One region of the Gynuella sp. genome, then DNA from elsewhere that is predicted to be linked to it. Evidence: predicted binding sites of a transcription regulator. Region 1 holds the regulator's gene; the other holds the start of a gene.

Evidence for each region. The regulator LexA, encoded in region 1, represses DNA repair genes until DNA is damaged. The targets are predictions, from matches to a motif close to TACTGTNTANNTANACAGTA.
Region 2: dinB (DNA polymerase IV) is a predicted target of LexA. The motif match lies at 2,236-2,255, and genes of this name have one in related genera.

What each region holds. Positions count from the first base shown of each region.
Region 1 covers NZ_JBNKSF010000019.1:83,659-87,359, reverse strand. The annotation lists gene ACQY6I_RS07580 (NAD-glutamate dehydrogenase) at 1-377, shown strand, start outside; gene ACQY6I_RS07575 (DUF2835 domain-containing protein) at 405-635, shown strand; gene ACQY6I_RS07570 (quinone-dependent dihydroorotate dehydrogenase) at 715-1,731, shown strand; gene lexA (transcriptional repressor LexA) at 1,950-2,555, opposite strand; gene ACQY6I_RS07560 (alpha/beta hydrolase) at 2,761-3,627, shown strand.
Region 2 covers NZ_JBNKSF010000059.1:116,144-119,844, forward strand. The annotation lists gene cgtA (Obg family GTPase CgtA) at 1-985, shown strand, start outside; gene proB (glutamate 5-kinase) at 1,019-2,143, shown strand; gene dinB (DNA polymerase IV) at 2,270-3,319, shown strand.

The DNA of each region.
Region 1 (3,701 bases):
GCACGACCGGTACCAGCGTGATAGAAAGTGCCAGAACATTCTTCCGAATTGGAGATGAGCTGAATTTGATCGACTTTGGTGATCAGCTTAATCAGCTGAGTGTTGGGTCGCACTGGCAGGCACGTGCTCGTGAGGCCTATCGGGATGATCTGGAATGGCAGCAACGCAGCATTACCCACAGCCTGCTCAAAGCAAAAACCAAAGATCAGGATATGGACACCGTTTTGTCCAAGTGGCGAGAGAAAAACGAAGTGTTGATAAATCGCTGGCACCGCATGATGAAAGAAATCAAAACGGCCAACGATGTCGAGTTCAGTATGTACTCGGTCGCGATACGAGAGCTACTTGATTTATCCCAGGTGACCAAAATAGAGTAGGCGGATATCATTACATCAGGCTAGGTTATGAGTTCCGGACAAAGTTTTTTAATTGTTGATATCAGTATTACCGCTGAAGAATTAATAAAGTTGTACCGGGGCTCAGCGAATCAGGTCAGAGCCACGGCCAGAGATGGCCGTGTTGTTCGATTTCCAGCTCGTATCTTACAGCCATATGTGACCCGTTCAGGCGTGCAGGGAAGCTTCAGGATCATATTTGACGGACATCATAAATTTCAGAAGATTGAACGTTTATAGCCCGCTCAGTTCGCTTTTCAATATTCAACAGCTGAATGACAGACTATAATCCGCCAAATTTTTCAAAGGGCGGATACCGATGTACGACTTGTTGCGCAAAGGGCTTTTCTTACTTTCACCAGAAACGGCTCATGAAGCCTCCCTTGAACTGCTAGGGGCTGCAGCCCGCTTAAACCTGTCAGGCTGGGTGGGGAATAAGGTTTCTTCAAAACCCGTCCGGGTGATGGGAATTGATTTTCCAAATCCAGTCGGTCTGGCAGCAGGTATGGATAAAAATGGCGAATTTATCGATGGCCTTGCGGCACTGGGATTTGGTTTTATTGAAGTTGGCACAGTCACTCCCAGGCCGCAGCCGGGCAACCCTAAGCCCCGCTTGTTTCGCTTACCGGAAGCCGAGGCTATTATCAATCGCATGGGCTTTAACAACCACGGTATTGATCAATTGATTACCAATGTCCGGCAAAGTCGTTATGACGGAGTACTTGGCATAAACATTGGTAAAAACAAAGATACTGCCAGTGAGCAGGCCGTGGATGACTATTTGACCTGTTTGCGTAAAGCCTATCCGTATGCCTCATACATAACGATCAATATTTCCTCTCCCAATACCCCGGGTCTTCGTGATCTTCAGTTTGGCGATCAGCTGTCCAGTTTGCTGGCGGCACTGAAAGAAGAGCAGCTCCATCTTCAACAACAGATTGGCAAATATGTTCCACTGGCCGTCAAAATTGCACCGGATATGGATGAGGCAGGTATTGAACAAATCGCAGAAACTCTGATTAAGAATGGTATCGATGGCGTGATTGCCACCAATACCACCGTGAGCCGGGAAGGGGTCAAGCACTTGCTGCATGGGCAGGAACAGGGAGGTCTCAGTGGTCTGCCGGTGCTTGATATGGCGACTGAAACCCAGCGTTTAATGGTACAGGCCTTGGATGGCAGGCTGCCTGTAATGGGGGTTGGGGGGATTCTCAATGGCGAACACGCTTCAGAAAAAATACTGGCAGGTGCCGAACTGATTCAGTTGTATACCGGTTTTATCTATCGTGGTCCGAAGTTGATCACCGAGTGTGTAGAGGCGATACGCAATATTTAAGGATGTATTGTGTTAATGCCGAACAGAGCATTATGACCGTGCAACTTTGCAGTATTGTTTGATTAATACATAGGGGATAACACGCGACTATCCCAACAAAGTCAGGTTGGTGCCGATGCAGAAAGCGACCGTCGGTACGTAATAAAAAATCGCTTGCATAAAAAACACGCGCTGAATTTTGATATTCAGCGCATAAAACGAAGTGTTTTGAAAACTGACTAGTGGATTGTGTTTCTCAACACACCCACATATAAGCCCTCAATGGCAAAGTCATCTGATTTCAGGTCAACAAGGATATCATCGTAATCCTCGTTTTCGGCCACCAGAGTGACAGTATTGCGGCTTTTGTAAAACCGTTTGACCGTTACATCATTATTGATACGCGCCACAATGACATCACCGTTTTTGACTTGATCAGTCTTGTGTACTGCTATCAGGTCATCTTCCAGAATACCAATGTTTTTCATGCTAACACCTTTTACGCGCAACAAATAATCGGCTTTTGGATAGAAGAAGCTTTCTGGAAAATTCACCCGGTTCTCGATGTGCTCCGCCGCCAGAATCGGTGAGCCGGCAGCAACACTGCCTACAACGGGTAAACCCGCATCCAGATCTTCAGGCAGACGAATACCTCTGGAGGCACCGGGAATCATTTCAATTGCGCCCTTGCGGGCCAGGGCTTTTAAATGTTCTTCTGCAGCATTGGGTGAACGAAAGCCGAGTTTGGCGGCTATTTCTGCACGGGTAGGGGGCATGCCGTTATCATCCAGATACGATTTGATGAAATCAAAGACCTGTTGTTGGCGGGCGGTAAGCTTTACCATGATGGATTCCTGAATTTTTTTACAGTATTGGAAGTATATACAGCTGCCATTGGCCGTGCAACCTTGTCATCGCACTCCTGTTCGAGGGAAATAGATAAAGATAAACATACAAAATTAGTATTAGTGTTATGGTAAAGCCTTATGTTGATCTCGTTTTTTTGGGACAATGGTCAGCTTTTCGATGTGTTTTGGATTTTCATTTGCGATGAAAAGTAGCAGTCAGCTTTTTCCCGTTACATTATTTAAGGCCGATTTCTGGGAGGGCTATTCTGAAGATGTATATTTGTTAAAGCCTAACAATAGCCCTGATAAAACCGCTGAATTTGCGGTTACCCGTTTGGGCCATCCGGATGTTTGCCGTAATGGGCTGAGCCGTGGGGAGCCTGTCATTCTGTTACACGGTTTGTATGAAAACCGGACCGTCTGGATGTATGAACAACATGAGATGCTGTGCCAGCTGCTGAATGCCGGGGCAGATGTCTGGATCATGGAAATGCGCGGTCATGGCCTCTCCAAAGTCAATCACGATAGCCGTCAGAATCATTGGCGTAATTATGCCCGTTATGATTTACCCGCCTTACAACAGTTTATTCGTGAACAGAATCCGGCCAGACAGACATGGTTGGCCAGGGAGCAGGGGGCGGTTTCGCTGTTGCTGGCACTTGAATATGGTTTGTTGGATAAACAATCGGAGGACCGCTTTTTTGTGACCCGTCTGGGAGATCTTCTGCGTCGGGACTTTCCTGGGCTGATTTTGGCGCGCTCGCTGTTTAATCGAAAATCAAGGTTTATTCCAGCTGGCCGTAATGAATATGAGTCGCGCCTGGCTATCAAACAGATCTGGCGGCAAAAATCATGGTTTACCGGGCCGAAATCCCTCGATGGAAAAACTCCTTTGTTAAAAAGTATGCAGCAAAATCCGCTGTCCAACTTGTTTTATCTGTCGGACATGAATGATCCTCATCAGCGGAAGTTGATCAGCCGCGCAGGTTTTACTGTGGTTGAAGAGAAAGCGTTTTCAGAAGCCTTGTTGGTATCCTTGATAACTAACCCGGTACATAAAGTTGGTTGAGCAGGCTATGGTCGCTGGAAATGAATTGAGCCAATTTTCAAAAAATAATAATAGTCCTATTGGGTTTCTTTAAT
Region 2 (3,701 bases), on a different contig from region 1:
AAGTGGTGAAAATGGGCGAGGCAAGGATATGACCGGTAAAAAAGGCGAGGATACAGTGTTGGTGGTACCGGTGGGAACATCTGTCATTGATGAGGATACCGATGAGGTGCTCGTTGATCTTACCCAGCACGGACAGGTTTTTAAGATTGCTCAAGGGGGGTTTCATGGCCTTGGAAACACTCGCTTTAAATCCAGTGTGAACCGAGCTCCCCGGCAATTTACCAAGGGCTCTCTGGGTGAAAGTCGTAATATCAAGCTGGAATTGAAAGTGCTGGCAGACGTCGGCCTGCTGGGGTTGCCAAATGCCGGTAAGTCTACTTTTATTCGCGCAGTATCTGCGGCCAAACCCAAGGTTGCTGATTATCCGTTTACCACCTTGGTTCCTAATTTGGGAGTGGTTCGTACGGAATATTCCCGCAGTTTTGTTATTGCGGATGTGCCAGGAATTATCGAAGGTGCTTCCGAAGGTGCAGGTTTGGGTATCAGATTCTTAAAACATCTGGTGCGTACTCGCATATTGTTGCATCTGGTCGATATGGCACCTTTTGATGAAGCCGATCCAGCAGAGCAGGCCAAAATCATTATTAACGAACTAAATCAATTTTCTCCTGAATTGGCAAAACGTGAACGCTGGCTGGTGTTGAACAAGTTGGACTTGTTACCAGAGGATGAACGGGAAAGCCGTTGTCAGGCCTTAATCGATGCGTTGAACTGGCAGGGGCCTGTTTTTAGGGTTTCGGCGATCTCAAAAACAGGAACTGAAGATGTCTGTCAGAAAGTCATGGAGTTTCTCGAAGAACGTAAGCAGATACTTGAAGAAAACTCTGAACTGGCAGAGCAGGAGCAATTGCATCGTAATTTGGTTGAAACTGAGGCCAGAGAAAAAATAGAATCGCTGGCCCGGGCACGACGTGCAGCCCGAAAAGCCCAGGATAACGATGATGATGACTTTGACGATGATGTGGAAGTTGAATATCGCTCCTGATTCGTATTGACCCAAACATAATCAGACACATAAATGAACTCTAAGTCCCCTTTGACTCGCGGACAGCGCTGGGTTGTAAAAATTGGCTCTTCGTTATTAACCAATGATGGTCAGGGCCTTGATTGCCAGAGAATCAAGGGTTGGGTTGACCAGCTGGCGGATCTGCACCGGTCTGGTGTGCAGATAATTCTTGTAAGCTCAGGTGCTGTGGCGGCAGGAATGCATCGATTGGGGTGGAGTCGCCGGCCCATAGAACTGGAATCACTACAAGCCGCAGCTGCGGTCGGACAAACTAGTCTGGTGCAGTGTTATGAGCAGTGTTTTAAAGAGCATCATATTCATACTGCGCAGATATTGTTAACCCATGAGGATCTGTCTGATCGTAAGCGCTATCTTAATGCTAGAAATTCTCTGAGGACATTGCTATCACTGCCTGTGATGCCAATCATTAACGAAAACGATACGGTTATTACAGACGAAATAAAGTTTGGTGATAACGATACTCTTGGTGCTCTCGTAGCAAATCTTATGGAAGCGGATGCGCTGATTATTTTGACAGATCAGCAAGGACTTTTTGACAAAGACCCGCGATATTCAAAAGACGCTTCTTTGATCTCACAGGCGAAGGCCACAGATCCCTCCTTGGTGGCTATGGCTTCGGGAGCAGGCGCGCTCGGCAGTGGCGGTATGGCGACTAAAGTACGGGCGGCAAAATTAGCTTCCCGCAGCGGAGCGATTACCGCTATTTGCGCAGGCCGGGAGGAAAATGTTCTGCGCCGGCTGTGGGCAGGTGAAGCGATAGGCACATTGTTGACTCCTGACCAGGAGCCTATTGTTGCACGTAAACAGTGGTTGGCTGGGCACCTGAAAACCCGCGGACGTATATTTCTGGATGCAGGTGCAGAGCTGGCGTTGGTTAGAAAAGGACGCAGCTTGTTGCCGGTAGGAGTGAATCGTATCGAAGGCAATTTCAAGCGTGGGGAGGCAGTTAGTTGTATTGGAGAATCTGGTCGCCTCGTGGCCATTGGTCTTATCAATTATGATGCGACAGATTGCGGAAAAATACTTCGCCACGCCAGTCAAGAAATTTTCGATATATTGGGGTATATCTCTGAGCCGGAATTGATTCATCGGGATAATCTGGTTCTAATGGAGTAAGTCGTTCATCGGCTGTGGATGCCTTGATTTCTCATCTTAGTGGTATCTGTTGTCAAGATCACTTGTTGACACAATCGCCTGTATTTGAATAATGCTGTATTTATTTACAGTGTTGGGTGTTGGCGAGTGAATCATCAGCGAAAAATCATCCATTTTGATTGCGATTGCTTTTATGCCGCCGTCGAAATTCGTGATCGCCCGGAATTGCAAGGACGTCCGGTTGCTGTTGGTGGAACTGGACGCCGTGGAGTCTTGTCTACCTGTAATTATGAGGCTCGCCACTTTGGTATACGCTCAGCTATGCCTACTGCTCAGGCTCTACGCCTTTGTCCCGATTTAATTGTTCTTCCCAGTCGTTTTGATGCATATCGAGAAGCATCAAGACAAATCCATGAAGTCTTCAAACAATATTCAGAGCTTATCGAGCCTTTATCGCTTGATGAAGCGTATGTTGATGTCACCGATACTGACCATTGTCAGGGGAGTGCGACGTTGATAGCTAGGACTGTCAAGGCTCAGGTGAAACAACAGATCGGGATTACCATATCTGCGGGGGTCGCCCCAAACAAGTATCTTGCCAAGATTGCCAGCGACTGGCGTAAGCCAGATGGATTGTTTGTGATCACACCTGAACAGGTGGCTGATTTCGTAAAAGATCTTTCTGTTGATCGAATCCATGGTGTTGGTAAGGTGACTTCCAAGCGTTTGCACCGTCAGGGTATTTATACATGTGGTCAGCTGCAGAAGCAGGGGGTGAAAGAGCTTGTGGCGTCCTATGGAAGCTTTGGTGAACATTTGTATCAAATGAGTCAGGGTATTGATGACCGTGAGGTGAAAGTGTCGAGGGAGCGGAAATCCTTGAGTGTTGAGCGCACCTATGCCGAAGATGTGCATGGTCTTAGTGCTTGTCTGACGAATATGGGGTCGCTGTATCTGGAGTTGAGTCAGCGTATGAGCAAAATTAACGCGGAATACTTTGGCAAGGCTTTTGTTAAGGTTCGCTTTGCTGATTTCACTCAGACCACTGTTGAATGTACAACCCGTAGCTTTGATGCAGATATATTTAAAGCGCTATGTGAACAGGCCTGGAAGAGAAGGGAGAAGCCTGTGCGCCTTTTGGGTATGGGGATACGTAGCCGGGGACGTGGAGATGGGCAGCAGCTGTGTCTTTTTTAGCGTGATATATAAAGCGCTTGAAATGAATGCATCTTGTTAGGTATTAGTTAGGAAGTCTCTGAAAAATAGAAATAGTTTTGATGCAAGCAGGGTAGTACTGCTCGCAAAACCACAGTTTGCTGGTGTAACCGAGTTGTATCTATTATTTTTTTCAATAGTCGATATGGGTTATGGCGCTGGAAATGGTTCAGGTTTTGAGAAGCATTTTAAACCATACTTGCGATGGTTTTAAAAAAATAGAAACCACTTTAAAAATAAGAAAAGCCATTCTATTTTAACTTTTGATCGAAAGTTGCCAAGTTTGATATATACAAGGTCATTCTGCTGTAGATATTTTTAAGTTCGATAAGCATGGGAAATTATCGTCAATAGTGCTGTTGTT